DNA from 4 places in the Streptomyces sp. NPDC007901 genome. Region 1 is predicted to be linked to each of the others. Evidence: riboswitches for the same ligand, from Rfam matches in the RefSeq annotation. Region 1 holds a riboswitch; each other region holds the start of a gene.
What was found. A riboswitch is a leader RNA that binds a small molecule or an ion and turns the genes downstream of it on or off. The one in region 1 is predicted to bind cobalamin.
Positions count from the first base shown of each region.

Region 2: linked by a shared signal. The riboswitch ahead of ACFZDK_RS19485 (CbtB-domain containing protein) and the one ahead of ACFZDK_RS09930 (cobalamin biosynthesis protein) in region 1 are both predicted to bind cobalamin.
Region 3: linked by a shared signal. The riboswitch ahead of ACFZDK_RS04790 (ribonucleoside-diphosphate reductase subunit alpha) and the one ahead of ACFZDK_RS09930 (cobalamin biosynthesis protein) in region 1 are both predicted to bind cobalamin.
Region 4: linked by a shared signal. The riboswitch ahead of ACFZDK_RS06610 (prenyltransferase/squalene oxidase repeat-containing protein) and the one ahead of ACFZDK_RS09930 (cobalamin biosynthesis protein) in region 1 are both predicted to bind cobalamin.

Region 1 covers NZ_JBIBKW010000002.1:902,656-910,051, reverse strand. The annotation lists gene ACFZDK_RS09955 (alpha/beta fold hydrolase) at 1-311, opposite strand, end outside; gene ACFZDK_RS09950 (class II aldolase/adducin family protein) at 390-1,124, opposite strand; gene ACFZDK_RS09945 (GH25 family lysozyme) at 1,321-2,079, shown strand; gene ACFZDK_RS09940 (inorganic phosphate transporter) at 2,256-3,494, shown strand; gene ACFZDK_RS09935 (hypothetical protein) at 3,513-3,740, shown strand; cobalamin riboswitch at 3,868-4,010, shown strand; gene ACFZDK_RS09930 (cobalamin biosynthesis protein) at 4,110-5,051, shown strand; gene ACFZDK_RS09925 (cobyric acid synthase) at 5,048-6,556, shown strand; gene cobN (cobaltochelatase subunit CobN) at 6,553-7,396, shown strand, end outside.
Region 2 covers NZ_JBIBKW010000005.1:433,304-440,699, forward strand. The annotation lists gene pgm (phosphoglucomutase (alpha-D-glucose-1,6-bisphosphate-dependent)) at 1-563, opposite strand, end outside; gene ACFZDK_RS19470 (barstar family protein) at 685-1,071, opposite strand; gene ACFZDK_RS19475 (hypothetical protein) at 1,225-1,374, shown strand; gene ACFZDK_RS19480 (CbtA family protein) at 1,466-2,221, opposite strand; gene ACFZDK_RS19485 (CbtB-domain containing protein) at 2,244-2,465, opposite strand; cobalamin riboswitch at 2,502-2,642, opposite strand; partial or broken gene ACFZDK_RS19490 (enoyl-CoA hydratase/isomerase family protein) at 2,710-3,213, opposite strand; gene ACFZDK_RS19495 (MarR family transcriptional regulator) at 3,373-3,852, shown strand; gene ACFZDK_RS19500 (zinc-binding dehydrogenase) at 3,999-4,925, opposite strand; gene ACFZDK_RS19505 (hypothetical protein) at 4,958-5,086, shown strand; gene ACFZDK_RS19510 (hypothetical protein) at 5,117-5,305, opposite strand; gene ACFZDK_RS19515 (aldehyde dehydrogenase family protein) at 5,272-6,129, opposite strand; gene ACFZDK_RS19520 (amidohydrolase family protein) at 6,244-7,293, shown strand.
Region 3 covers NZ_JBIBKW010000001.1:1,002,535-1,009,930, reverse strand. The annotation lists gene ACFZDK_RS04805 (GntR family transcriptional regulator) at 1-612, shown strand, start outside; gene ACFZDK_RS04800 (DUF3311 domain-containing protein) at 763-1,032, shown strand; gene mctP (monocarboxylate uptake permease MctP) at 1,029-2,657, shown strand; cobalamin riboswitch at 2,838-2,986, shown strand; gene ACFZDK_RS04790 (ribonucleoside-diphosphate reductase subunit alpha) at 3,111-5,504, shown strand; gene ACFZDK_RS04785 (ribonucleotide-diphosphate reductase subunit beta) at 5,504-6,514, shown strand; gene ACFZDK_RS04780 (hypothetical protein) at 6,530-7,309, opposite strand; gene ACFZDK_RS04775 (hypothetical protein) at 7,344-7,396, opposite strand, start outside.
Region 4 covers NZ_JBIBKW010000002.1:196,419-203,814, reverse strand. The annotation lists gene ACFZDK_RS06640 (FAD-dependent monooxygenase) at 1-115, opposite strand, end outside; gene ACFZDK_RS06635 (MAB_1171c family putative transporter) at 108-1,313, opposite strand; gene ACFZDK_RS06630 (hypothetical protein) at 1,337-1,909, opposite strand; gene ACFZDK_RS06625 (XRE family transcriptional regulator) at 1,992-2,573, opposite strand; gene ACFZDK_RS06620 (hypothetical protein) at 2,849-3,892, shown strand; gene ACFZDK_RS06615 (phosphotransferase) at 4,108-4,761, opposite strand; cobalamin riboswitch at 4,817-4,946, shown strand; gene ACFZDK_RS06610 (prenyltransferase/squalene oxidase repeat-containing protein) at 5,056-6,273, shown strand; gene ACFZDK_RS06605 (SCO2322 family protein) at 6,270-6,887, shown strand; gene ACFZDK_RS06600 (CbiQ family ECF transporter T component) at 6,982-7,396, shown strand, end outside.

The DNA.
Region 1 (7,396 bases):
GTCACCCGTTCCAGGCGCCGCACGACGCTGTCCGGGGTGCTCGCGGCGGACTCCAGGACGGCTCCGACGACCGCGTGCGTGCCGTCGCCGGCCAGGCCGTACCGGCCGGGGCGCAGCGAGGCGAGGTCCCGGGTGAGGGTGATGCGGCCGGCCGCGGTGGAGTGCACGGTGAGCCGGGGTTCGGTGGGCAGGGGCCGGCCCGGCGGCGCCTTGAGCGCGGCGCCACTGGCGAACCGCCCCGCGGCCACACCGGCCGCGCCGGCGGCGAGTACGGCACCGACGGCGGCGGCCGTGACTTTGACTGGGCGCACCTGTCCAGTGTCGGGGCGGACCGGGGCGGCGGCCAGTGGAGGGAACGCGTCTCCCCGAAGGACCGGGCACCGCCGCCTTCACTCCTTGCGCTGTCCGTACCCCCGCAGCTTCTCCCCCGCCTCCGCCACCTGTTCCGCGGAGAGCAGGGTCGGGGTCAGGCCGGGCACCGAGGACGCCGTCAGCCACAGGCGGCACATCCACTCCAGCTGGGCGGTGCGGTCGTAGGCCTGGGACAGGGTGGCGCCGTAGGTGATCGTGCCGTGGTTGCGCAGGAGGCAGCCGGAGCGGTCGGTCAAGGCGCGGAGCATGTTCTCGGCCAACTCGTCGGTGCCGTAGGTCGCGTACGGGGCGACCCGGACGGCGCCGCCGAGGGCCCCGGACATGTAGTGGATCGCCGGCAGCTCGGGGACGAGCGTCGAGACGGCCGTCGCGTGGACGGCGTGGGTGTGGACGACGGCCCGGGCGTCGGTGGCGCGGTAGATCGCGAGATGCATCGGCAGTTCGCTGGTCGGGACCAAGGCGCCGAGCACCCGCCGGCCGGAGAGGTCCACGCCTGTCACGTCGTCGTCGGTGAGCCGGTCGTAGGGCACGCCCGACGGTGTGACCAGCACGGTGTCGTCGACGCGGACCGAGACGTTGCCGGAGGTGCCGACGACCAGTCCGTCGGTCACGGTGCGGCGGGCCGTGGCGACGAGTTCCCGCCAGGCGCCCGCCTCCGCCGCGCGTACATCCCGCCTTCGCAGGTCCGACACACCCTGTGCGCCACCCCGTTCGGCCCGTCCGTCACGCTCGTCCCGCCGCCGCTCAGCCATGGCCCGATCCTGTCAGCCGACACCCCGACCGGCCCGCGCGGCAGGGCACTTCAGGCCCGGCGTCCCGCATCCAGTAGAGCGCAAATCACTGCAAAGAGTCCTATGTCGAGGCTTGGCTGAAGATCGCCGATCATAGGCCGATCTTCCAATAATCTCTGGACGATTTTCCGTGCGCGTTGCCATTCCGGGGGGAAACATGGCCCGTGACAGCTCTCCGCCGTACCGCCACCGCGTCCGCGTCCTCGCGGCGTCCGTGGCGGCGCTCGCCCTCGTGGGGGCCGCGACCGCGCTCGCCGGGACGCCGGCGTCCGCGGCGGGCCCGCCGAAGGGGCACGACGTCTCCTCGCACCAGAAGAACGTCGACTGGTCGAGCGCCAAGGCGAAAGGCGCCCGGTTCGTCTACATCAAGGCGACCGAGTCCACCACCTACCGCAACCCCTACTTCAGCCAGCAGTACAACGGCTCGCGCAAGGCGGGGATCCTGCGGGGCGCGTACCACTTCGCCCTGCCGGACAAGTCGTCGGGCGCGCAGCAGGCGGCCTACTTCGTGAGCCACGGCGGCACCTGGACCGCGGACGGCTGGACGCTGCCGCCCGCCCTCGACGTCGAGTACAACCCGTACGACAAGAAGCACCGGTGCTACGGGCTGAGCAACTCCAGGATGGTCCAGTGGATCAGGTCCTTCAGTGACGAGCTGAAGCGGGAGACCGGCCGGCGGCCGGTGATCTACACGACCACCCACTGGTGGAACCTCTGCACCGGCGGCAGCAGCGCCTTCGCCGCCGACCATGCGCTGTGGATCGCCCGCCACGGCTCGGCGGACGCGGGATCGCTGCCGGCCGGATGGTCGTACTGGACCTTCTGGCAGTACGACAACAGCGGCAGTCTGCCGGGTGACCAGAATCTCTTCAACGGGTCGATGGGCCGGCTGAAGTCGTTCACCCTGGGCCTCTAGCCGCGAGGCCGACCAAGGGGCACCTGGGCCGCCGGACCGGAAACGGAACTACGGCCCAGGCGCCCTTCTTCGCGGACCCGAACAGTGACACCCTTGCGCCCACCCCAGTTCACCTTCCGTTCATCCAGGTTGCCTACGGTCCAACGGCTGATGACCTCTAAAGATTGTCTGGGTAAATGGAAAGCTTCTCGCTGATCCTCGCGATTGTGGTCGTCACCGCACTCGCGTTTGATTTCACGAACGGTTTCCACGACACCGCCAACGCGATGGCCACGACCATCTCGACCGGCGCGCTCAAGCCCAAGATCGCGGTGACCATGTCCGCCGCGCTCAACCTGGTGGGCGCCTTCCTCTCTGTGGAGGTCGCCAACACGATCTCCAAGGGCCTCGTCGACGAGAACGGCATCCGCCCCGAGGTCATCTTCGCCGCCCTCGTCGGCGCGATCCTCTGGAATCTCGTGACCTGGCTGGTGGGCCTGCCCTCCAGTTCCTCGCACGCCCTCATGGGCGGTCTGATCGGCGCCACCGTCGCCTCGGCCGGCTTCGGCGCGGTCCACGGCGACGTGCTCGTCACCAAGGTCCTGCTGCCGGCGGTCGCCGCCCCGCTCGTCGCGGGCCTCGCGGCGACGCTCGCCACCCGACTGTCCTACGCGCTCTCGAAGAACGCCGAGGACGAGGCCACCCGCAAGGGCTACCGCGCCGGCCAGATCGCCTCGGCCGGCCTGGTCTCGCTCGCGCACGGCACCAACGACGCGCAGAAGACGATGGGCATCATCACCCTCGCACTGATCGCGGGCGGTTCGATCGCCCCCGGCTCGAACCCTCCCACCTGGGTCATCCTCTCCGCCGGTCTCGCCATCGCGCTCGGCACCTACATCGGCGGCTGGCGGATCATCCGCACCATGGGCAAGGGCCTGACCGACCTTCAGCCGCAGCAGGGCTTCGCCGCTCAGACCAGCGCGGCCACCGCCATCCTGGCCTCCTCCCACCTCGGCTTCTCCCTCTCCACCACGCACGTCGTCTCCGGCTCGGTGATAGGCGCGGGCCTCGGCCGCAAGGGCGGCACGGTCCGCTGGTCCACCGCGACCCGCATGGTGATCGCCTGGCTGCTCACCCTCCCCGCCGCCGCGCTGGTCGGCGCGCTCGCCGAGTCCGTGACGGACCTCGGCGACTGGGGCACCGCGGCCGTCGCCGTCTTCCTGGTGGCCGCCAGCGCCACGATCTGGAAGCTGTCCCGCCGCGAGGTCGTGGACAGCGGCAACGTCAACGACACCGCAACCGGCGAGCCGGCCGGTGTGGTGACCACGGCGATCGCCGCCGTGACCCCGCCGCCCGCGGGCACCGTCACGGACGGCCTGACGGCCACCATCCCCTCCCCCGCCGCTCCCGCGACCGACCCGGCCGCCACCGTCTGACCCCGAGGAAGAACCGACATGAACATCGACTGGGCAGCCATCGGCTCCGTCTTCGGCGTCAGCCTCGTGGTCGCGGTGGGCCTGGTGGCCCTCTTCACCCTCGGCATCAAGGGCCTCTCCGCCCGCGAACGCGCCACCGCCCAGGGCAACTCGGCGGCCCTCGCCGTGACCGCCGCCTACCTCTGCTTCGCGGGCTGCGCGGCCGCCGTGGCGTACGGCATCCACCTGATCGTGGCCAAGGCCTGACCGATTCCGAGAAGGCTCCTCCCCGGCACATGCGGGGAGGAGCCTTCGGCATGTCCCAGGAGTCCCGCCGGGCAACCGGTGTGGGTCTTCGCACACTCTCCCCTCGCAGGTCAACGGCAAGTTGACGGGTCTTCCGGGGGCATGGTGGACTTCCTGAGCCATGTACGGCGGCAAGAGAGGAAGCCGGTGTGAATCCGGCGCGGTCCCGCCACTGTCACCGGGGTAGCAATCCCCGGGAGCCAGGAACTCTCACCGCCGGTCTCGTCGAACCAGGGCGTGGACACCCTGAGTGAGGACATATCGCCATGCGCGGCTGCCGATCGAGGTTCCGTACCCGGCCCTTCCCCGACCCCGCGGCCGGCTGAGCCGATGGGTGCCGATCGCGTCTTCGCGTACGGCGCCGCCGCCGGCCTCCTCGGTGACCTGCTGCTCGGCGATCCTCGCCGGGGGCATCCGGTCGCCGCGTTCGGGCGGGCGGCCGGGGCCGTGGAGCGGGTGCTGTGGCGGGACCACCGCGGGTGGGGCGCGCTGCACACCGCCGTGTGCGCCGGCGGCGCCGTGGCGCTGGGGGCCCTGGCCCAGCGGGTCGTACGACCGTCCACCGCCGCGTCCATGGCCCTCACCGGCGCCGCCACCTGGGCCGTCGTCGGCGGCACGTCGCTCGCCCGCGAGGCGCGGGCCATCGGGCACGCCCTGGAGGCGGGGGACGTCGAGGCCGCTCGCGCCCGGCTGCCGCATCTGTGCGGGCGGGACCCGCAGGCCCTGGACCCCGACGGGATCGCCCGGGCCGTGGTGGAGTCGGTCGCCGAGAACACCAGCGACGCCGTTGTGGGGGCGCTGGTGTGGGGGGCCGTGGCCGGGGTGCCGGGGCTGCTGGGGTTCCGGGCCGTGAACACGCTGGACGCCATGGTCGGGCACAAGTCGGCGCGGTACCGGCGCTACGGCTGGGCCTCCGCCCGGCTGGACGACGTCGCCGGGTGGCCGGGGGCGCGGCTGACGGCCGTACTGGCGACGGTCGCCGGTGGCGATGCCCGGGGCGCCGTACGGGCCTGGCGGGCCGACGCCGCGAAGCATCCGAGTCCCAACGCCGGGCCCGTGGAGGCCTCGTTCGCGGGGGCGTTGGGGGTGCGGCTCGGGGGGACGCTGTCGTACGGCGGCCGGGTCGAGCACCGGCCCGTGCTGAATCAGAAGGGGCGGGCCGTGGCGGTCGCGGACATCCGGCGGGCGGTACGGCTCTCCCGTCGCGTCGGTGTGCTCGCGCTCGGCGCGACCGTCACCGCACGACTCATCGCGAAGGGACGGACGTCATGAACGGTGGTCTCCTCGTCGCCGGCACCACCTCCGACGCCGGCAAGAGCGTCGTCACCGCCGGTATCTGCCGGTGGCTGGTGCGGCAGGGGGTGAAGGTCGCGCCGTTCAAGGCGCAGAACATGTCCCTCAACTCCTTCGTCACCCGCGAGGGTGCCGAGATCGGGCGGGCGCAGGCCATGCAGGCGCAGGCCTGCCGGGTCGAGCCGACCGCGCTGATGAATCCCGTGCTGCTCAAGCCGGGTGGCGAGCAGAGCAGCCAGGTCGTGCTGCTCGGCAAGCCGGTCGGTGAACTCAGTGCACGCGGCTACCACGGCGGGCGGCAGCAGAAGCTGCTCGGGACCGTGCTCGACTGCCTGGCGGAGTTGCGGGGCACGTATGACGCGGTGATCTGTGAGGGGGCCGGCAGTCCCGCCGAGATCAATCTGCGGCGGACGGACATCGTGAACATGGGGATCGCGCGCAATGCGCGGCTTCCCGTGCTGGTCGTGGGGGACATCGACCGCGGGGGCGTGTTCGCCTCCTTCTTCGGGACCGTCGCGCTGCTCTCACGGGAGGACCAGGAACTCGTCGCCGGGTTCCTCGTCAACAAGTTCCGCGGGGATGTGAGCCTGCTGGAGCCCGGGCTCGACATGCTGCACGGGCTGACCGGGCGGCAGACGTACGGCGTCCTCCCCTTCCGGCACGGCCTCGGCATCGACGAGGAGGACGGGCTCCGGGTCTCCCTGCGCGGGACCGTCCGCGAGTCGGCCGTCGCCCCGCCCGTCGGCGCGGACGTGCTCCGGGTCGCCGTCTGTGCCATCCCCCTGATGTCCAACTTCACGGACGTGGACGCGCTGGCCGCCGAACCCGGGGTCGTGGTGCGGTTCGTGGACCGGCCGGAGGAGCTGGCCGACGCCGACCTCGTCGTCGTCCCCGGTACCCGGGGGACGGTCCGGGCCCTGGAGTGGCTGCACGAACGGGGGCTCGCGGACGCGCTGCGGCGCCGGGCCGCCGAGCAGCGGCCGGTCCTCGGCATCTGCGGCGGCTTCCAGATCCTCGGCGAGCACATCGAGGACGAGGTCGAGAGCCGGCGGGGGCGGGTGGAGGGTCTCGGGGTGCTGCCCCTAAGGGTGCGGTTCGCCCCCGAGAAGATCCTTACCCGGCCGGAGGGGACGGCACTCGGCGAGCGGGTCGAGGGCTACGAGATCCATCACGGGGTCGCCGAAGTCACCGGAGGCGAACCCTTCCTGGACGGGTGCCGGGTCGGGCAGACCTGGGGCACGCACTGGCACGGCTCCCTGGAGTCGGACGGTTTCCGGCGGGCCTTCCTGCGCGAGGTGGCGGCCGCCGCGGGCCGCCGGTTCGTGCCGGCCCCCGACACCTCGTTCGCCGCGCTGCGCGAGGAGCAGCTCGACCGGCTCGGCGACCTGATCGAACAGCACGCGGACACCGACGCGCTCTGGCGGCTCATCGAGTCGGGCGCGCCGCAAGGACTGCCTTTCATTCCACCGGGAGCGCCCGCATGAGCACAGTGTTGTTGTTGTCGACCGCCGACACGGATCTGCTGGCGGCCCGGGCCGCCTCCGGTGCCGGCTACCGGATCGGCAATCCGACGCGCGTCGACGTCGCCGAGGAGCTGCCCGCGCTCGTCGAGGGCGCGGACATCGCCGTCGTGCGGCTGCTCGGCGGCAAGCGGGCCTGGGAGGACGGGCTCGCCGCGCTGAAGGCCGCCGGGATCCCGACCGTGCTGCTGGGCGGCGAGGCGGTGCCGGACGCCGAGCTGATGGCCGAGTCGTCGGTGCCCGCCGGTGTGGTGGCCGAAGCCCTCAAGTACCTCGTCGAGGGCGGGCCCGCCAACCTGCTGGAGCTGTCCCGGTTCCTCTCCGACACCGTGCTGCTGACCGGCGAGGGGTTCACCGAGCCGCACAAGATGCCCGAGTACGGGGTGCACGGCTCCTACGAGGTCCGAGGCGGCCGTCCCACGGTCGGCGTGCTCTTCTACCGGGCCCATGAGCTGAGCGGCAACACCGCCTTCGTGGACACCCTGTGCGAGGCGATCGAGGCGCGGGGCGCCAACGCCCTTCCGGTGTACTGCGGTTCGCTGCGCGGGGCGGACGCCGGGCTGTACGAGATCCTCGCCGGGGCGGACGCGCTGGTCGCCACCGTGCTGGCCGCCGGCGGCACCCACGCCTCGCACGCCTCGGCCGGCGGCGACGAGGAGGCCTGGGACATCGGCGCGCTCGCCGACCTGGACGTGCCGGTGCTGCAGGGCCTCTGCCTGACCTCCTCGAAGAGCGCCTGGGACGAGTCCGACGCCGCGCTCTCCCCCATGGACGCGGCGATGCAGGTCGCCATCCCGGAGTTCG
Region 2 (7,396 bases), on a different contig from region 1:
ACGTCCTTCAGGCCGCCCGCGATGATCTGGTTGGCGCGGTCCTGGATCCAGGAGGTGGCGTCGGAGGCCGCGGGGCCGCCGCTCGGCGGGTTGTACTTGAAGCCGCCGTCGGCGGGCGGGTTGTGCGAGGGGGTGACGACGACACCGTCCGCGAGTCCGCTCGTACGGCCCCTGTTGTGGGTGAGGATGGCGTGCGAGACGGCGGGGGTGGGGGTGTAGCCGTCGGCGCTGTCGACGAGGACGGTCACGCCGTTGGCGGCGAAGACCTCCAGGGCGGTGACCTTGGCGGGCTCGGACAGGGCGTGGGTGTCGGCGCCCAGGAACAGGGGGCCGTCGGTGCCCTGGCCGCTCCGGTACTCGCAGATGGCCTGGCTGGTGGCCGCGATGTGGTCCTCGTTGAACGCGGTCGTCAGGGACGATCCGCGGTGTCCCGAGGTGCCGAACGCAACCCGCTGGGCGGGGTCGGCCGGGTCGGGGTGCAGCGCGTAGTAGGCCGTGACCAGCCGGGCCACGTCGACGAGGTCCTCCGGAGCCGCCGGCCGGCCCGCTCGCTCATGCGGCATGAGTCCACTTCCTCCGCAGTCGTTGATCGATCGCTCGACGCCCATCTTTCCTTGTCAGCAGCGGCGGACGCGAGTGCGGCACCGGCTCCGGCGGCGAAGACACGGCGGGTTCACGGCCGGTTCACAGCAGGCGCAGGGTTCCCGGGGCGCGCTGTTCGAAGATGTCGACCAGCCAGTCGAAGACGGTGGCTCCGCGTCCGGCCCGGGCCTCGGCCAGCTCCGCCGCGACGGCGGCACGGTTGGTGGGGTGGCAGCGGGCCAGCCGGATCTCCAGCTGGCGGGCGGTCTCCGCGTGGCCCAGCCAGGTCCGGGAGGTCTCGTGGTCACGCCACTCGAACACGAAGGCGCCGTCCTCGGGGGTGCCGAAGCCGCCGCCGAGACAGTCGGCGAGCGCGTCGAGATTGCGTCCGAAGTAGCCGCCGGGCCCGTCGACCGCCTCGCCGATCACCCGCCAGAAGTCCTCCAGCGTCCTGATCCCGCCGCCGTCCAGTACGTAGGTCACCGTCACGGCCCGCAGGATACGGCCGTCGCACGGCCCGCAGCGGACAAGCCGCCGATCTGCCGGGGAACTGGCGCGGCGGACGTTCCGAAAGGCCGCCGACGGGACATACTGAACTTCAGTCAACTCCCGCGCCTTGGGGCACTCACGAGAGGCCGCACCGTGGAGAACACCCTCGCGCCCGCCGCCCAGGACCGCTACGACACCTACCTCGACCATGTGCGGCACTGCCCCGACTGCCACCCCACACGCTGCCGGACGGGCCAGGCGCTGGTCCGCGCCTATCTGGCGACGGCCCGGCCCGAACAGTGAGGCCGAGGGTGCGCGAGGGCCCCCGGCGGTGCCGAAGGGCCCTCGCGTGTCGCGTCGGGTCGTCTCGCGTGTCGTCGAGTCGTCGAGTCGGTCAGTGTGCCGCGGAGACCGTCCGGCGGGCGGACCGGGCCTTCGCCGGCTTCGGGTTGAGTACGCGCTCGGCCAACTCGCCGAAGAGCAGCCCGAATCCGACCCACAGCGTCACCTGGATGGCGAGCGCGGAGAGCCGGAACCGCCACAGCAGGGTGGCCGGGAAGTCCTTCGGCACCTCGTTGACGGCCGGCAGGAACTGGTAGGCCAGCCCGATGACGACGGCGAACCCGACCACCGCGAGCACGGACGCCCACCAGGTCCCCAGCCGGGGCTGGAGCCGCTTGCCGAGGATGGTCGCGGCGACCGCCAGCAGCACGCCGAGCAGCATCATCAGGAAGTACAGGGTGGTGCGCTTGCCGATGGTGTCCGGGTCGCCCACCGAGGGCGGGTTGGCCGGGTACTTGAGGAACGGCACCACGTACACGGCGAGCAGCGCGCCACCGGACAGCAGCAGCGCGGTCGCCCGCGGCGAGAAGCGGCCGACGCGGCCGAGGGCGAAGCAGAAGGCGAGGGCGGCGATGCCGCCGAAGGCCACCCCGTAGACCAGGACACCGGTGGCCAGGCCGGCGGTGGACTGCAGGGAGCGGGAGACGACCTCCATCTCGTGCTCGTGCGCGTGGGCGTCCTCGAAGCTGATCGCCTTGTCGACGTTCGGCTCACCGAGTACATAGGCGACGACCAGGGCGAGCACGCCGGCGGCCAGGCCGGCGAGCATGCCCCGCACCAGGAGGTTGCGAACCGTTGCGGAGTTCATGGGCGGTACGGCGTCCCTCGCGTCAGTGGCAGGGGAAGCCGAGCAGGTGGCGGGCGTCGTGCACCCACTCGTGGACGTCCGTGCCGTTGAACACGGAGGTGGCGCCCTGCTCGGCGCCGACGAAGTAGAGCAGGATCATCATCAGGATGCCGAAGAAGACCGCCCAGGGAGCTATCGCGGACAGCGGCAGCTTGGCGGGAACGGCACGGGTGTTGGCTGTCGGCGGAGCGACGGTCTGCGCCATGGCAGAACCTCCTCTGGGAGTTCGCGTCCCATCTCGGTGGTGCGTTGGACGACAGCCACGGGTCTGACTCGCAAGCGCCCGGGGGCTCTTGCATACAGTGGCGCGACCGTGCCGGATTCCCACCGGCTTCCGTCTCGCCGTCGTCGATATCGGACAGACCGTACCGCGTGTCAGGGGCACGGCCAAGACCGCGTCACCAGGCGTGATCTTCGTCTCCCGCCTGGTGGACGGTCGTCGGCCGGGCTCAACCCGTTGGCGCGAGGCCCAGTTCGCGCTCACCGAGCGGGGCGAAGAAGCGGTCGACGTCGGCGTCGGAGACCTCGGCGAGGGTGGCCGGGGACCAGTGCGGGTCGCGGTCCTTGTCGACGACCTGGGCGCGGATGCCCTCCACCAGGTCGTGGGTGGCGAGGGTCGCGCAGGAGACCCGGTACTCCTGGTCCAGGACGCGCTCCAGCGAACCGAGCCGACGGGCCCGGCGGACGGCTTCGAGGGTGACCTTGAGGGCGGTCGGCGACTTGGTGAGCAGGGTCTCCGCCGTCTCCTTGGCCGCCGGGTCACCGTGGGCGAGCAGCCGGTGGACGATCTCCTCGACGGTGTCCGCACCGCCGTGACAGGCATCGATCCAGGCCCGCTGCCCGTCGAGTTCTCCTTCGGGCGCCTGCCGTACGTACCGGGCGAGCGCCTCGGGCACGGGCAGTCCGGCGAGGTCGGCGACGAACGCCGGGAGCGAGCCGGACGGCAGGTAGTGCGGCGGCCGACGGCGACGAAGGTTGGCGTCGAAGAACCGGGGTCGCTGGTGTCCCGGTGGTCGGTCCCCGGCGTGCTGACACCTACGCTGCGACCGGCTTGAAGTGTCAACTGAACCCGCCAGTAGGATCACTTGAGGCGTCAAGCTAGGCTTTTCCCCATGGAGACTCCCGAGCCGCGCTGGCTGGCGGACGACGAGACGCGCGCCTGGCTCGTTCTGGCCGGGATGCTGGTCAGACTGCCGGCGGAGCTGGACGCGCAGTTGCAGCGGGACGCGGGACTCAGCCACTTCGAGTACCAGGTGCTCGCGGGACTCTCCGAGGCGCCCGGCCGCACGCTGCGGATGAGCGAGCTGGCGGTGTTCGTCAACGGGTCGCTGTCCCGGCTCTCCCATGTCGCCAGGCGGCTGGAGGACCGCGGCTGGCTGCGCCGGGGGCCCGACCGGGACAACGGCCGCTTCACGGTGGCGACGCTGACGGAGGCGGGCTGGGCCAAGGTGGTGGGCTCGGCACCGGGTCATGTGGCGGCCGTACGCCGTCTCGTCTTCGACCCGCTCACCCGGACTCAGGTCCGGCAGCTGCACGAGATCGGCAGCAGGCTCCTGGCGGCGACGGGCGACGCCGGCCGGCCGTTGAGCTAGGGACTACGCGGTTTGCGCGCTGTCCGAGGAGAAGATCCGGGTCGTCGTCGACGCGCGCGTGGCCGAGTTGGCGGCCTTGCGGGCCGAGTTCGAGGCGCGCGTCGGCGCAGGGGGCCCGTTGCGGGCGGCCGGGGCGGAGGCGGGTCTCACGCCGGCGAGAACGTGAGGACCGGTTTGACGATGTCCGTGCTCATCCGGGCGACTGCCTCGTCGATCCGCTCGAACGGGACGGGCGTGACGAGGCGTTCCGCCGGAAAGCGGCCCGCCGCCTGCCAGTCGAGCAGGAGCGGGACCAGGTCCTGCGGGTTGGCGTCGCCCTCGATGCTGCCGCGGATCGTCTTGCCGCCGCCGATGAGGTCCATCGCGTCGATGCCGATGTCCGCCGCGCCGAGGCCGACGACGACCAGGGAGCCCAGCGGGGCCAGGGCGAGGGCCGCGTCGCGGATGGCCGACGGGGCTCCGGTGGTGTCGAAGGCGTGAGTCGCGCCGCCGCCGGTGAGGTCCCTGATCCGGTCGCCGAGGTCCGTGCTCGCACCGTCCAGGGTGTGGGTGGCGCCCACCTCCGCAGCCAGCGCGCGGCGGTCCCTGTCGAGGTCCACCGCGATCACCGTGCCGGTGCCCAGGGCGGCGGCGGCCATGACCGCGGCGAGCCCGACCCCGCCGCAGCCGAACACGACCAGCGCGGACCCGGGTTCGGGGCGCAGGACGTTCAGTACCGACCCCGCGCCGGTCTGGAAGCCGCAGCCCATCGGCGCGGCGGTCACCAGGTCGGTGTCCTCCGGGACCACGACCACGTTCTCGCGGGTGGCCAGGGCGTGCCGGGCGAAGCTCGACTGGCCGAAGAACGAGGACCAGACCCCGGCCCCCTGCCGGTTCAGGGTGGTGCTGCCGTCCGGGCGGTGCCCCGCGTTGTTCAGGGGCGCGAACCGGGCACAGTACGCCCGTCGGCCCGCCGCGCAACGGGCACAGATGCCGCAGCTGTTGTAGCTGAGGACGACCCGGTCGCCGGGCCGCACACCCGTGACCTCGGCGCCCACCGCCTCCACGATGCCGGCGCCCTCGTGGCCGTACACCGCGGGCACTCCCGCCCGGCATCATGGCCTTCGTGACCAGGTCGGTGTGGCAGATGCCCGCCGCGCTGAGGCGGACCAGGACCTCGTCGGGGCGCGGGTCCGAGATCTCGACGTCCTGGAGGGTGAAGCCGCTGTCCGGGCCGTACGAGACGGCCGCCTGAGTACGCATGGGTGCTCCGGATCCCTTCAGGTCAGGCGCCGTTGATACGGGCGCGGAGGTCGGTCAGGGTCTGGGCGACGATGCGGCGCAGCGCCTCGGCCTCCGCCTCGCCCGCCGGGGGAAGCAGCCGCTGGGCCAGGCCCGTTTCGACCGTACTGGCGGCGATCGTCCGGCGGTGACTGAACGTCAGGAAACCGACCTGTCCGTGGTACGCGCCCATGCCGCTGCTCCCGATGCCCCCCGAGGGCGCGCCCTCCACCCCCAGTGCGCGGCGAGGTCGTTGCGGGTGACGCCACCGGAGGTGGTCCGCTCCACGAAGCGGCGGAACTCCGGCCCGTCGGAGCCGAAGAAGTAGGCCGCCAGGGGGCTGAGGCGGGCGGCCACGTAGTCGATGACCTCGTCGAGGTCGTCGTACGGGTTTACCACCAGGACCGGGCCGAAGATCTCCTCCGACGCGATCGCCATCTCCTCGGTCACGTCCAGCAGCACGGTGGGGGCGATCCGGCGCCCCGCGCGCCGGGGCAGGGCGGCGGCCTCCTCGGGCGGGACGATGGTCACGGCCCGGGCGCCCTTGGCCTCGGCGTCGGCGACGAGGGCCGTGACCCGGTCGAAGTTGCGGTCGTCGATGATCGAGACCACGTCCGGGTTCTCCAGCCAGGTGGGGAAGTACGTCCGGACCGCGTGTTCGTAGCGGGCCACGAAGTCGTCCAGGCGGGTGCGCGGTACGAAGACGTAGCCGGGGCAGAGGCAGATCTGGCCGCCGTTCATCAGCCGCATGGCGGCGACGCGTTCCGCGGCGAGGTCGAGGTCCGCGTCCGAGCCGAGGACGACGGGGTTCTTGCCGCCCAGCTCCATGACCTCCTCGTCCGTGGAGATGGCCCGGGCCCGGGAGTAGACCTCGGCGTCCCGCTCCAGTACGACGACCCTGAGGCCCGCCCGGCCCAGCAGGTTCGCGGCGGTCACCCCCGTGGGCCCGTACCCGATCACGGCCACGTCGTAGGCGCCGCCCTCGCGCTCCCCGCTCTCCCTGTCCGGGTACCTCATGTCGCTCCTGCCACGATTCATTGATGTAGCGTTCATTCCAATTGGAGCAGGCGTTACGGTAAGCAGGTCGTCAGAGGGCGGTCAAGTGCCGCTACGACGGGAAAGGCAGCCCCCATGACCAGCACCCCGCGCCGGATCGACGTCCATCAGCACCTGGTCCCGCCCCTCTACCGGGATGCGCTCGCCCGGCAGGGGATCACCGAGGCAGGCGGCCGTGCGCTGCCGGACTGGAGTCCGGAGGCGGCCCTGGAACTGATGGACCTGCTGGGCACCGAGACGGCGATCCTGTCGATCTCCACCCCGGGCACCGGTTTCCTCACCGACCCCGGCGAGGCCGCCGGCCTGGCGCGGCGGCTCAACGACTTCTCCGCCGCCCTCACCGCCGAGCACCCCGGCCGCTTCGGCTGGTTCGCCACCCTGCCGCTGCCCGACGCGGCCGCCTCGGCGCGGGAGGCCGAGCGGGCGCTCGCCGGACTCGGCGCCGACGGCGTCACCCTCCTTGCCAACACCGCCGGCGACTACCTCGGCGCCGCCGGACAGGACGCCCTCTGGCGGGTGCTGGACGAGCACGGTGCCGTCGTGTTCGTCCATCCGGCCGAACTGCCCGGGCCCGCCGTCGACGGCATCCCGCCGTTCGCCGCCGACTTCCTGCTCGACACCACCCGCGCCGCGTATCTGCTGGTCCGCAACGGGGTCGTGCGCCGGTACCCGCACATCCGGTTCGTCCTCAGCCACGCCGGCGGTTTCGTGCCGTACGCCTCCCACCGCATCGCCGTCGCCCTGGCCGCCGACACCGGGCGCAGCCCCCTCGACCTCCTGGAGGACCTGCGCGGCTTCTACTTCGACACCGCGCTCTCCTCCAGCCCCGTCGCCCTGCCCACGCTGCTGGCCTTCGCCCGCCCCGGACATGTGCTGTTCGGCAGCGACTGGCCGTTCGCCCCCACCGCCGCGGGCCAGTACTTCGCCAACGGCCTCGACAGCGGGGTCGACCCCGCCACCCTCGCCGCCGTCGACCGCGGCAACGCCGAGGCCCTGTTCCCCCGCCTGGCCGACGCGCCCGCCCCGGCGCCCGCCCGTCGTCCGCTCCCGGCGCGGCTGCGGCAGTCCGCCCGGCGTGCCGGTGCCCGCGCCTTCTTCCGGCTGGTGCAGCCCGGAACCGGCTGAGGGAGTCCTCGGGAGGCCGGGTGAACCGGCAGGGAACTCTTGGTCATGGGTTCCTTTGGACGGCCGTTCGAGAACAAAGGGCTGCCTAACATGAGGCGATCAC
Region 3 (7,396 bases), on a different contig from region 1:
GCCGAGTTCGACACCTCCCGCACCACCGTCCGCCAGGCCCTCCAGGAACTCGTCGTCGAGGGCCGCCTCGAGCGCATCCAGGGCAAGGGCACCTTCGTCGCCAAGCCGAAGGTCTCCCAGGCGCTCCAGCTGACCTCGTACACCGAGGACATGCGCGCCCAGGGCCTGGAGCCGACCTCGCAGCTGCTGGACATCGGCTACATCACCGCCGACGACCGGCTCGCCGGACTGCTCGACATAAGTGCCGGTGGCCGGGTGCTGCGCATCGAGCGGCTGCGCATGGCCAACGGCGAGCCCATGGCCATCGAGACCACGCACCTGAGCGCGAAGCGCTTCCCGGCGCTGCGCCGCTCCCTGGTCAAGTACACCTCCCTCTACACCGCCCTCGCCGAGGTGTACGACGTCCATCTCGCCGAGGCCGAGGAGACCATCGAGACCTCGCTGGCCACCCCGCGCGAGGCCGGCCTGCTCGGTACCGACGTGGGCCTGCCGATGCTGATGCTCTCCCGGCACTCCCTGGACCGCGAGGGCCAGCCGGTGGAGTGGGTGCGCTCGGTGTACCGCGGCGACCGCTACAAGTTCGTGGCCCGCCTCAAGCGCCCGCAGGACTGACCGCCGGGACCGGCCGCCAGGACCGGCCCCGGACCACCCTTCACGGAATCGACATACCGATACGCGGACAGCGTCTTCCGCTCCCCTGACGCCGTGACCTAGATTGCCTGCGCATTACACAGGCGAACGGTCAGGGGACGGAGCCGCTGAATGTCGGAAGTACCGGAAACGAGACACCCGGTGGTGACACCGGTGCGCGTGATCATCGCCGTCTGCCTCGTCGCGCCCTTCGTGGCGATGCTGTGGGTGGGCTCGTACGCCAAGACGGACCCGGAGTTCATCGGGATCCCGTTCTTCTACTGGTACCAGATGCTGTGGGTGCTGATCTCCACCGCGCTCACCATGACCGCGTACCAGCTGTGGCAGCGTGACCAGCGCGCCCGAAAGGCCGCGAGCACGAGCGGGGGTGCGCAGCAGTGAAGGACGGTGTGAACGGCGTCGCGCTCGGCGTCTTCATTTTCTTCTTCCTGGCCGTCACGGTCATGGGCTTCCTGGCCGCGCGCTGGCGCAAGGCCGAGAACGAGCACTCCCTCGACGAATGGGGCCTGGGCGGCCGGTCGTTCGGCACCTGGGTCACCTGGTTCCTGCTCGGCGGCGACCTCTACACGGCGTACACCTTCGTCGCCGTACCGGCGGCGATCTACGCGGCGGGCGCGGCCGGCTTCTTCGCGGTGCCGTACACGATCCTGGTCTACCCGCTGATCTTCACGTTCCTGCCCCGGCTGTGGTCGGTCTCCCACAAGCACGGCTATGTGACGACCTCGGACTTCGTACGCGGCCGCTTCGGCTCCAAGGGGCTCTCGCTGGCGGTCGCCCTGACCGGCATCCTGGCAACGATGCCCTACATCGCGCTGCAGCTCGTGGGCATCCAGGCGGTCCTCGACGTGATGGGCGTCGGCGGCAGCGACGGCACCAACTGGTTCGTGAAGGACCTGCCGTTGCTGATCGCCTTCGGTGTCCTCGCGGCCTACACCTACTCCTCCGGCCTCCGCGCCCCCGCCCTGATCGCGTTCGTGAAGGACGGGCTGATCTACCTCGTCATCGCGGTGGCGATCATCTACATCCCGATCAAGCTGGGCGGGTTCGACGACATCTTCGCCAAGGCGGGCCAGGCGTTCGCCCAGACCAACCCGGCGACCGGCAAACCGCGCGGCGCGCTGGCACCGGCCGAGGCGGGCCAATGGACGTACGCCACGCTGGCGTTGGGCTCCGCGCTCGCCCTGTTCATGTACCCGCACTCGATCACCGCGACGCTCTCCTCCCGGAGCCGTGACGTGATCCGCCGCAACACCACGATCCTGCCGCTGTACTCGCTGATGCTCGGCCTGCTCGCCCTGCTGGGCTTCATGGCCATCGCGGCCGGAGTCAAGGTCACCAACGGCCAGTTGGCGATCCCCCAGCTGTTCGAGAACATGTTCCCGGACTGGTTCGCGGGCGTGGCCTTCGCGGCGATCGGCATCGGCGCCCTGGTCCCCGCGGCCATCATGTCCATCGCGGCCGCGAACCTCTTCACCCGCAACATCTACCGGGACTTCATCAAGCCGGACGCCACGCCGAAGCAGGAGGCCCAGGTCTCCAAGATCGTCTCGCTGCTGGTGAAGGTCGGCGCGCTGGTCTTCGTCCTCACCATGGACAAGACGGTCGCCATCAACTTCCAGCTCCTGGGCGGCATCTGGATCCTGCAGACCTTCCCGGCCCTGGTCGGCGGCCTGTTCACCCGCTGGTTCCACCGCTGGGCCCTGCTCGCGGGCTGGGCGGTCGGCATGGTCTACGGCACGGTCGCGGCCTACGGCGTCGCCTCCCCCACCCAGAAGCACTTCGGCGGCAGCGCCAAGGAGATCCCCGGCATCGGCGAGATCGGCTACATCGGCCTCACGGCGTTCGTGATGAACGTGGTGGTCACCGTGGTCCTCACCTTCGCCCTCAAGGCCCTCAAGGCCCCCGAGGGCATCGACGAGACCCAGCCCCAGGACTACTCGGCCGACGCGGGCGACCCCGCCGTACAAACCGAACTCCCCCCGGCCGTCGCAGGAAGCGCCCACTAGAACGCGCCCCATAGGGGCGCGGGGCTGTATCGATGTGCGGCTCCGCCGCGTGGGCGCGACCAGCCCCACACAACCCGCAGCGGGCCACCGAGAGCACCCCCTCGGCGGCCCGCTCCTCGTATCTCACCGTACAGATCACCTGACGCTCCGACACCTCCGCGACACAACATCTGGGGGTGACACGACGACCCGGCACTAGATGTATGCTCATGCTCGCTGTCACCACAGGGGAATCCGGTGCGAATCCGGAACTGTCCCGCAACGGTGTACTTGCGCACATCTGTGCACGAGAGTCAGTCCGAGGACCTGTCGACAGCACACCCGGCCAATCCGGCCCGGGTGTTCTGACGTCCGGGCCTCGTGGAGTGGGCCAGGGTCTCGACGCGCGCCCCGCGCGCTCGCGCTGCCCGCTGCCCTCCGCCAGGCCCCGTGCCGAGCGAGGGAGAGCCCCACGTGACCATCGCGCCAGCCGAACCGGCTTCAGCGACCACGACCGTGCCGGAGACCGACGGTCCCGGAACGGCCCTGCTGCGGATCCTGACCGAGCTGACCGCCGACATCCCCGACGCCGACCCCGGCCGGGTCGCCGCCGCCGCGCTGCGCGGCCGGTCCTCGCGTGAGGCCTCCGCCGAAATGATCGTGGAGTTGCGCGAGCTGGCCACGGAGGCCGCCGCCGGTCTGATCTCCGAGGACCCCGCCTACTCGCGGCTGGCCGCTCGCCTGCTCATGATCTCCGTCCGCGCCGAGGCCGCCTCGCAGGGCGTGACATCCTTCACGGAGTCGGTCGCCGTCGGCCACCGCGAGGGCCTCATCGCCGACCGCACCGCCGAGTTCGCCCGGGTCCACGCGGCCCGCCTCGACGCCCTGGTCGACCCGGCCGCCGACGACCGCTTCGGCTACTTCGGCCTGCGCACGCTCCACAGCCGCTACCTGCTCCGGCACCCGATCACCCGGCGCGTGATCGAGACCCCCCAGCACTTCATGCTCCGGGTCGCGGCCGGGCTCGCGGAGGACGACACCACGCGCGCGCTGGACGAAGTCGCCGCGCTCTACCGCCTGATGAGCCGCCTCGACTACCTCCCCTCCTCCCCCACCCTCTTCAACTCCGGCACCCGGCACCCCCAGATGTCGTCCTGCTACCTCCTCGACTCCCCGATGGACGAGCTGGACTCGATCTACGACCGCTACCACCAGGTGGCCCGCCTCTCGAAGCACGCCGGCGGCATCGGGCTGTCGTACTCCCGGATCCGCTCCCGGGGTTCGCTGATCCGCGGCACCAACGGGCACTCCAACGGCATCGTGCCGTTCCTGAAGACCCTGGACGCCTCGGTCGCCGCGGTGAACCAGGGCGGCCGGCGCAAGGGCGCGGCCGCGGTCTACCTGGAGACCTGGCACTCCGACATCGAGGAGTTCCTGGAGCTGCGCGACAACACGGGTGAGGACGCCCGCCGTACGCACAACCTGAACCTCGCGCACTGGATCCCGGACGAGTTCATGCGCCGGGTGAACGCCGACGAGCCGTGGTCGCTGTTCTCCCCCTCCGACGTGCCGGAGCTGGTGGACCTGTGGGGCGCGGAGTTCGACGCGGCCTACCGCAGGGCCGAGGCCGACGGGCTCGCCCGCAAGACCATCCCGGCCCGCGACCTGTACGGCCGGATGATGCGGACCCTCGCACAGACCGGCAACGGCTGGATGACCTTCAAGGACGCGGCCAACCGCACCGCGAACCAGACGGCCGTCCCCGGCCATGTCGTCCACTCCTCCAACCTCTGCACGGAGATCCTGGAGGTCACGGACGACGGCGAGACGGCGGTCTGCAACCTCGGCTCGGTCAACCTCGGCGCGTTCGTCGACACGGCGACCGGTGACATCGACTGGGAGCGGCTCGACGAGACGGTCCGCACCGCGGTCACCTTCCTCGACCGGGTCGTCGACATCAACTTCTACCCGACCGAGCAGGCGGGCCGTTCGAACGCCAAGTGGCGTCCCGTCGGCCTCGGTGCGATGGGCCTCCAGGACGTCTTCTTCAAGCTGCGGCTGCCCTTCGACTCCCCCGAGGCCAAGGCGCTCTCCACCCGGATCGCCGAGCGGATCATGCTCGCCGCGTACGAGGCCTCCGCCGACCTCGCCGAGCGCGGCGGCCCGCTGCCGGCCTGGGAGAAGACCCGTACCGCACAGGGCGTGCTGCACCCCGACCACTACGGTGTCGAGTTCACCTGGCCGGAGCGCTGGGCGGCCCTGCGCACGCGGATCGCGGGCACCGGTCTGCGCAACAGCCTGCTGCTCGCCATCGCGCCCACCGCCACCATCGCCTCGATCGCGGGCGTGTACGAGTGCATCGAGCCGCAGGTCTCCAACCTGTTCAAGCGCGAGACGCTCTCCGGTGAGTTCCTCCAGGTCAACTCGTACCTGGTGGAGGAGCTGAAGAGCCTCGGCGTCTGGGACGCCCGTACCCGTGAGGCGCTGCGCGAGGCGAACGGCTCGGTGCAGGACTTCGTGTGGATCCCGGAGGACGTACGGCGGCTGTACCGCACGGCGTGGGAGATCCCGCAGCGCGGCCTGATCGACATGGCCGCGGCCCGCACCCCGTACCTGGACCAGGCGCAGTCCCTGAACCTGTTCCTGGAGACGCCGACCATCGGCAAGCTCTCCTCGATGTACGCGTACGCCTGGAAGTCGGGCCTGAAGACGACGTACTACCTTCGTTCGCGCCCGGCGACCCGGATCGCCCGGGCCGCGCAGGCCCAGGCCACCGTCCCCGTCCCCGTCCCCGTCCAGCAGACGGCCGCCGAAGACGCCGTCGCCTGCTCCCTTGAGAACCCCGAGTCCTGCGAGGCCTGCCAGTAATGCCCAGTAACCAGAACCTGCTCGACCCCGGCTTCGAGCTGACTCTGCGCCCCATGCGCTACCCGGACTTCTACGAGCGCTACCGGGACGCCATCAAGAACACCTGGACCGTGGAGGAGGTCGACCTTCACTCGGACGTCGCCGACCTCGCGAAGCTGACCCCGGCCGAGCAGCACCTGATCGGACGGCTGGTCGCCTTCTTCGCCACCGGCGACTCGATCGTGGCGAACAACCTGGTGCTCACCCTGTACAAGCACATCAACTCCCCGGAGGCGCGGCTGTACCTGAGCCGCCAGCTCTTCGAGGAGGCCGTGCACGTCCAGTTCTATCTGACGCTCCTGGACACCTACCTCCCCGACCCGGACGACCGCGCCGCCGCGTTCGCCGCCGTGGAGAACATCCCCTCCATCCGCGAGAAGGCCGAGTTCTGCTTCAAGTGGATGGACTCGGTGGAGAACCTGGACCGCCTGGAGTCCCAGGCCGACCGCCGCCGCTTCCTGCTCAACCTGATCTGCTTCGCCGCGTGCATCGAGGGCCTGTTCTTCTACGGCGCCTTCGCGTACGTCTACTGGCTGCGCAGCCGGGGTCTGCTGCACGGTCTCGCCACGGGCACCAACTGGGTGTTCCGCGACGAGACAATGCACATGAGCTTCGCGTTCGACGTCGTCGACACGGTCCGCAAGGAGGAGCCGGAGCTGTTCGACGACGAGCTCCGGCAGCAGGTCACCGACATGCTGCGGGAGGCCGTCGAGGCGGAGCTGCAGTTCGCCCGCGATCTGTGCGGTGACGGTCTGCCGGGCATGAACACCGACTCGATGCGCCAGTACCTGGAGTGCGTCGCCGACCAGCGGCTCGGCCGGCTCGGCTTCGCCCCGGTGTACGGCTCGGAGAACCCGTTCTCCTTCATGGAGTTGCAGGGCGTCCAGGAGCTGACGAACTTCTTCGAGCGGCGTCCGTCCGCGTACCAGGTCGCGGTGGAGGGCACCGTCGACCTGGACGAGGACTTCTGAGCCGCCGGTTTCCGGCTACTTCAGGCCGAGTGCGTCCCCGGCCGACACCTTCCGCGAGGTGGTGGTCGTGCCGGGGAAGTACCAGCGCCAGCTGCCCGCCGAGGTGACGGTCACCCTGGTGCTCAGCTTTCCGGCGTCGCCCGTGGTCACGGTCCTGACCGTGCTGTAGTGGGCGGCGCCGCTCTTCCTGAACTGGAGCCTGACCTGCTGCCCGGTGAACCCGTGGTACTTGAGGTCCTCCCAGTTGGCCCGCGACAGCTTGCCGGTGACGGTCACCGCGGCGCCCTTGGCGACCTTCTCGGGTGCGATCACCGTGGTGAGCCGGGCGGCCCGCTTGACCTTGTAGTCCGCGATGTCGTCGGAGATCCAGTAGTCGCCGTCGTTCGCCTTGACGGTGGCGTTGACCTGCCAGACGCCGGCGACCCTGTTGCTGTCGATGTCGTCGCTGTCGGCGATCCAGGCGGGGTCGATGGTCATCGTGGCCCGGCACACCGAGGTGGTCGCGCTCTTCTTGGTGCAGGACGAGTCGTCGTTCCAGGTCGCGAAGGTGTAGGCGCTCGTCTTGTTGAAGGTGCTGACGTGCGTGAGCCCCTTCACCCCCGAGTTGTCCTTGACGGTGATGTCGATCGGGTACTTGATCGTCTTCGACGTACCGACGATGACGTTGCCGCCGCCGTTGACGACGGTCTTCACGACCCTGATGTCGCCCCGCCCCTCCGCGTGCGCTCCGGTCGCCGTCGTCAGCACCAGGGCCGCCGCCCCGCAGGCCGCGGCCCAGGCTGTTCCGCCTCTCATGTTCCTCCCCTTGTCGTGCGCTTGTCAGGAGAGGCTATGCGATCAGGGACTTTCCCCGGTGTGCGGCGTCCCTGATCCGCCGCGCCA
Region 4 (7,396 bases), 710 kb from region 1:
CCTCGTGGAAGCGGGTGGCGAGGACCGAGGCGGTGAGCAGTCCGGCGGTGCTGCCGCCGATGACGATCGCGGTGCGACGGCCCGCTGCGGTTGCTCGGTCGGGCATGTCAGGCATGGGTGCTGAGACCTTCTGTGGCGGCCGCCTGCCGGCGGAACGTTTCTATGACCGGTGCGTGGACCCGCAACGCGTGCGCCACGGACTCCAGTTCGCTGTCAGGGACATCAGTGGGGGCGTCGTCGTGGCCTTGGGTGGGTTGGACCGTGGTCGGGCCGTCGCCCACGGCCCGCGACGCGTCCACCGCCACCAGGATGTCGACCGCCGCCGCGATCCCGCGCGCGGCGGACCCGTCGTACCCCTCGGCCGTCGCCTGGCGCCGGACCCGCTCGCGCCGCTCCCCGCTGAGCCGGGAGGCGAGCCTGAGCAGGCCGTCGTTGATGGCCGCCCGGCGCAGTTCCAGCCGGAGTTCGGCGCCCGAGACCCGGCCGGTGGCCGGGGCGGGGGCCGCACCGACGGTCAGCATCGCCCGCCACAGCGGCTCCAGTCGCCGGTGGGTGCGGCGCAGCCGCCGTTGTTCCTCGCAGAGCGGGCCGACCTGGCCGGCGAGGAAGCCGACCGAGACCAGGAACGCCTCGGCGATGGCGAACGGCGGGGCGACGTACGTGGAGAGGTAGTCCCAGTCGTGGCCCGTCCAACGGGCGGCGACGGCGGCCGTCTTGGCGACGTCGAAGACGAACCCGAGCGCGTAGGCGACCTGGAGGCAGACCACGGCCCGGCGCAGCCAGGTGTCGGCGATCTCCTGGAACCAGGCCCACAGGATGCTCGCGGCGACCACGGCCGACACCATGTGCGCGAGGAGGTAGAGCATCGTGTGCTCGCGCATCCAGGGGGTGTTGGCGTAGTAGGTGTCGAGGTCGCGGAGCCGTTCCACGTGGTGGTCGCCGAGGGCGAAGGTCACCCAGAGGCCGACGATGATCACGGCGTACGCGGCCCACACCAGGCGGGTCCTGCGGCGCCGGGCGGCGGACGGCGGTTCGCGCCAGGTGATGATCAGCCAGAGGCAGGCGCCGGAGTAGGCGGTCAGCAGCGAATAGACCCAGACACCGGCGAAGTTGGGCACGCCGGTGAGCTCGTTGATGCGGTGCAGGTTGCCCGGCGGGAGCGAGGCGAAGACGATCGCGCCGATGCCGAGCAGCAGGGCGGTGGCCCGCAGGATCGGGTCCTGCCAGGCGCGTCTGAGCAGCGGCAGTTTGATCACGAAGGCCACGGCCATCAGTACGGCCGGGATCGCGTAGGCGGCGAAGGAGCCCGCCATGTCCCAGTGCCGGCCACCGCCCATCACGGGCCGCCGATGTTGCCCAGCGAGGACGACAGCCGGTCGGTCAGGGTGTCCTGGGTGGTGCGGCCGGTCGCCGCGTACGGCCCGACCACCTTGCGGAACTTGGCGGCCAGCCGCAGCCCGCACTCCTCGGCCTCCCACTCGGCCTGCGCGGCGGGGGCGGCGGGCGAGCGGGTGGCCAGCGCGACGACCCGGTCCCAGGGAACGTCCTCGTCCGACCGGGCGAGCAGCCGGCGGGCGGCGGCGGGCGTGCCGTCCGGGTAGTGGACGTCCAGCGTGCCGTAGTGGATATGGCCGATCTCGTGCCCGGCGATCACGAACTTGTGGGCGTCGGCGGCCCGTTCCTCGACCACGACGATGTACTCGTCGTCCGTGGCGAGGGTGATTCCGGAGACGTCGAGTCCCGGCGGGAAGGCGACGAACCTGAGGCGGACCGGGCGGTCCAGTGCCGGGCCGAGGGTGGCGCACAGCGCGTGCAGGAACGCCTCGGGTCCGGTCGGCGGTTCCAGCGTGCGGGCGGTGTCCCGGACGAGCCGGTCGAGGAACCGCTTGGGCGATCGTCTCGGGCTCATGCGTCGTCGTCCTCGCGGGCGGTCGGCGTCGTTCCTAAGGGCATGGGGTGTCCTCGAAGTCGTGAGTCGGCCTGCTCCGGGCTCAGTTGGCGGCACCCTCGGAGGTGATGATCATCTCGGCGAGGTCGGCGAGGGTGGCGAGCTGCCGGGCGTTCATCTGCGGGGCGCGGGCGGCCAGCCGGCCCAGTCCGCTCTCGCGCAGCCGGGACAGCGGGTCGGCCTGCGCCTCGTACCACTGGAGCACCGGCTGGAGCGCCTCGTAGAGCGCCTCGGGTTCGTCGGCGGTGAAGAAGCCGGGCGGCAGGCCGAAGAACCGCCGTAGCCGGTCGGTGTGTTCGAGGCTCGGCAGGCCGCTCTTGCGCCATTCGCTCAGCCACTGTCTGCTGGTGCCGGCGATCGCCGCCAGCTCCCCCAGCGAGTACCGCTTGCCGTCGGGCCGGCGGCGGTTCTCCCGGATGAAGTCCAGCCGCTGCCGCACCCGTTCGGCGAGTCCCGCCTCGGGCGCGGCCCGGCCGGCGAGCAGTTCGGCGACGGCTCCGACGGGGATCCCGGTGCGGTACGACAGTTCGGCGACGTCCAGCACCTCGGACAGCCGCCCGGGCCGTCCGGTCAGCTCACCGAGCCGTTCCAGAACGCCGGTCAGCGGGGCATGGGCGTCACTCACCAAGGTCCCCCTGAACACATGTCAACGACCGTTCGGCGCCGGCGGGTGGCCCGGCCGAGCAGACGCGAGGCTATCGAATCCTGCGTCCCGGCCACCAGACATGACAAGGACCACTGCGGAACAGGGCAGCAATCGTTGACATATGACGGTCCGGCAGGAAAGGATCACGTCACCAGGCCGCGGTCTAACCGACCCGCCCCGGGTGCCGCCGATGGGGGAGCGGCACCCGGGGCGACCAGCCGCCCCGCCTCCTCCCCAGAAGGTGAGGCGAACCGATGTCGCAGCCTGTCCTGCTCCTCGGGGCCGGTCGCCGGCGTGCGTACGACGAGTTCGTCCTGACGCGCATCGCCGCGGCCCGCCCGGTGGTGCTGGTGGACCCCGCGCCGCCCGACTGGGCACGTCCGTGCCTGGCCGGTCATCTCGCGGCGGACCCCGGCAAGGACGGGGCGACGGCATCGGCGGTGGTACGGTTCGCGGCCCGGCACCGGGTCCGCGGTGTGCTGACCCACTCGGGCGAGTACGCGGTCGCCGCCGCCAGGATCGCCGGGCAGTTGGGGCTGCCCGGCCTCTCCCCCACCACGGCCGCCGCCTGTGCCGACCCGGCCGCGCTGCGCGCGCTGCTGGCCGACCGCACGGTCCCGGTCGACGATCCGGCCGCCGGTCCGGGCGCGCCCCGGGTCTCGGCCGAGACGGTCGTCCTGGACGGCGAGATCCGCATCGCCGCCATCACCCGTACGACCCTGGGCCGGGCCCCCGCCCGGCAGCCGCTGCGGCATCTCGTGCACGCCCACGACGGCCTGCTGCACAACCGTTTCCTGCGGCTGGCCGTCGACCGCACGGTGCACGCCCTCGGTCTCACCCGGGGTGTCCTGCACATCGGGCTGACCCTCACCGACCGCGGCCCCCGGGTCACCGGCGTCACCCCGCACCTCCCGGGCGACCTGATCCCGCTCCTGGTCCGGCGGGCCACCGGTGTCGACCTCGCCCAGGCCGCCGCGGCGCTCGCCACCGGCGAGGTTCCGGACACCACGCCCACCCGGCAGCGGGCGGCCGCGATCCAGTTCGCCTACCCGGCCGCCACCGGCCGCCTCGACCACCTGGACCTCTCCCCCGACGCGGCCCAGGAACCCGGCGCCGACCGCATGATCCTCACCCAGGACACCGGCAACCACGTCACCGAGGGCCCGCACGCCACCGCAGCCGACCGGCTGGCCCTCTGGGTGGCGACCGCCGACACCCCCTCCGCCTGCGAGGACGCCCTCCGCCGCATGGCCCGCCACCTCACCGCCCACATCGCCCCGTTCGCCACGGCGGCCTAGCGGACGGCGGAGCCCACCCGCCCCGACCCGCGAACCCGAAGCCAGACCGGCCGACAGCCCCCGAAGCCCGACGGGGCGACGGGGCGACGGGGCGACGGGGCGACGACCCGGAGCTCGGCCGATCGACTCGCACGGCCGCAACGCGACCAGCCGACAAGCCTGGAGCAGAGGTAGCCGACCGGCAGAGCCGAGGCCGAGCCGACCGGCCCGCCGGCCTACAGCCCGGTCAGTCGGCGTATCAACTTCTCTGCCTCGCCCAGGAGTTCGACCTCCCGGTGGCTCATCGTCGGGTTGAGCGCGCGCCGTCGGAGTGCCTCCGTCAGTCCGGCTTCGGTGAGTTCGGAGGGGTCGGTGAGGAGGGCCGCCAGGAGGGGGTGGACGTCCGGCATGTCGCCGACGGCGACCTGGGCGAGGATCACCGCGGACATGGCCCAGTCGAGGCCGGGCGGGCCGTCCTCCGCGTTGGTCCAGTCGATGACCCGGGGACCGTCGGGGGTGAGCATCACGTTGTCCGGATGCAGGTCGAGGTGGAGCACGCGGGCGCCGGGGTCGGCCGGGTCCCGCCCGGGCACGGCGTGCAGCCGCCGCAGCAGCGAGGCGAGCAGCGCGCCGCCCTCCGCCGGGCCCATCTCCCCCGACAGCAGCACCGCCAGCATGGTCGGCCCCGCCAGCCGCTCCATGACCAGCTCGGTACGGGACCCGGAGGGCCGCACCCGGGGCGCCGGGTACCCGTGCTCCCGTACGTACGTCATCACCGCGCCCTCGGCCGCCGCGTCCCCCCAGCCCTCGCGGTCCCGGCGCAGCACCCACGCCTCGTCGATCTCGTACACGTCGGCCGAGCGGCCCGAGCCGAGCAGTCTCCCCGTCATGGCATGACCATAACGAATCGGTACGGCGCACAGCCGCCTCTCAGTTCCTTGTAGACGGCCGGTAAAGTAGCCGGGTCGTCATCACCCGTACGGGGGGAAGCCGGTGCAATTCCGGCGCTGACCCGCAACCGTGAACCGCCGCCGGCGGTGAGCCGGACTGCCCCGCCCGGGACGTTGACCGGCTCAGGTGCGCCGGTGTCCGCCGGCGCACGGCACCGTCGAGGTTCGCGGAGCCGAGCCGCCGGGGTGTCCCGTGCTGCCCGGCTCCCCCGCAGGGAGAGGCACCCGCCGACCATGAACGTCCTCCGCCGCAGCGCCGCGGTGCTGGCCGCCACCGCCGTCATCGGTGCCGCCGCACCCGCCACGGCCGCACTGGCCGCCGGCACCCCGTCCCCGTCCGCCCCTGCCGTGCTCCCGTCGGGCCTGTACGGCAGCGCGGACCCCACGTTCGACGGCGTCTGGCGCCAGTCGCTCGCCCTGCTCGCGCAGCGCACGGTCGGGGTGACCCCGGCCGCGAAGGCGGTGGACTGGCTGGCCGGACAGCAGTGCGCGAGCGGCGCGTTCGCCGCGTTCCGCGCCGAGCCGACGGCGGCCTGCGACGCCAAGGTGACCGTCGACACCAACAGCACGGCCGCCGCCGTACAGGCGCTGAAGGCCGTCGGCGGGCACGACGCCGCCGCGGACAAGGCCGTGACCTGGCTGAAGTCGCAGCAGAACAAGGACGGCGGCTGGGGCTACGCCCCGGGCTCGCCCAGCGACACCAACTCCACCGGCGTGGTCGTCGGCGCGCTCGCGGCGGCCGGCGCGAGCGCGGACAGGTCGCCGTACGGCCTCCTCGCCACGTGGTCCATCCCCTGCGGCCAGGACGGTGGCGGCGGCCTCGCCTACCAGCCGGACAAGCAGGGGAAGCTGACCGCCAACGCGGACGCGACGGCCGCCGGGGTGCTCGGCGCCCTCGGCAAGGGGTTCGCGCCGACGGCCGGGAAGGCCCCGGCGGAGGGCTACGTCTGCGCCAACTCCGACCAGGCCCTCACCCGGCAGGAGGTCGCCCGCAACGGCGCGGAGTACCTCGCGGACGCCGTCGACGAGAAGGGCTACCTGGTCTCCGCGCTCGCCGGTGCCAAGCCCCAGCCGGACTACGGCAACACCGCCGACGCGGTCGTCGCCATGGCCGCGCAGGGCTGGACGCGGACGGCGAAGAAGCCGTACGCCTGGCTGGAGGCCAACTCCGCGCAGTGGGCGAGGCGGAGCGGGCCCGCGGCCTACGCCGAACTGGTCTTCGCCGCCCACGCGATGGGCAAGGACCCGCGGGACTTCGGCGGCACGGACCTGGTGACGGCGCTCAACGCGACCGGGCCCGCCCCGCAGGCGGCTGCCACCGGGCACGCCGAGGAGAAGAACGACGCGAAGAAGTCGTCGGGCACCGACGTGTGGTGGATCGTCGGCACGGGTCTCGTCGCCGGGATCGGCATCGGCTTCCTGCTCAGCGGCCGCCGGAAGCAGCAGCCGTGACCGCCGTCCGCCGTGCGGTGCTGCTGCTCATGGCCGCGGTGGCGCTGTGCGTGGCCGCCGTTCCGGCGCAGGCCGTCGGGTACCGCTACTGGTCCTTCTGGGAGCGGGACGGCTCGCGCTGGACGTACGCCACGCAGGGGCCCTCCACCGCGCGGCCCGGCGACGGCTCCGTCGAGGGTTTCCGGTTCGCGGTGAGCGAGGACTCCGCGGACGCGTCGCAGCCGCGCGGTACGGCGGACTTCGGGAGCATCTGCGGCGGCACGGACGCCGTCGCGGGGAAGAAGCGGGTGGGGCTGGTCGTCGACTTCGGTACGACGGCCGACGCGCCGTCCGGGGAGCGCCCGCCCACGCGGCGGACCGCGTGCGCGGTGGTGGCCGGGGACGCGACGACGGCGGAGGCGCTGGCGGCGGTGGCGAAGCCGTTGCGGTACGACGCGAACGCGTTGTTGTGTGCGATCGCCGGGTATCCCCAGAAGGGGTGCGGGGAGGCGATGACGGCGGACGGTACATCGGGCGGTGGCGGGCCGTCGGTAGGGGTGCTGGCCGGGGCGGGAGTCGTCGTGGTTCTTGCCGCGGGGGCGTTCTGGCAGGCGCGGCGGCGGAAGAATGCGTGAGCGTCACAGTGCGGGTGCGTGGGGGCTGGTCGCGCCCACGCGGCGGAGCCGCACATGTCTCGGCCCCGCGCCCCTGACGGGGCGCTGTGCAGCCGTGTCCCACCCAGCGAAACCCCCTGCCCCCCGGCACCAGCACCGCTCCCCCGTCCACCCCGGCGCCTGGTGGCTCTGGTCGCTCTCGCTCGGGGTTGCCGCGTCCAGGACCGGGAACCCTCTGCTGCTCGCGCTGCTCGTCACCGTGACCGCCTATGTCGTGGCCGTCTGCCGGAGCCGGTCCGCCCCTTGGGCCCGCTCCTACGCCGGCTTCGCCAAGCTGGCTCTCGCCGTGCTGCTCGTGCGGCTCGCGTTCACCGTCGTGCTCGGCTCGCCGATCCCCGGTTCGCACACCCTGGTCACCCTTCCCGAAGTCCCGCTGCCGCAGTGGGCGCAGGGCATTCGGCTCGGGGGCCCGGTCACCGCCGAGGCGGTGGTGTTCTCGCTGTACGACGGGCTTCGGATCGCCACGCTGC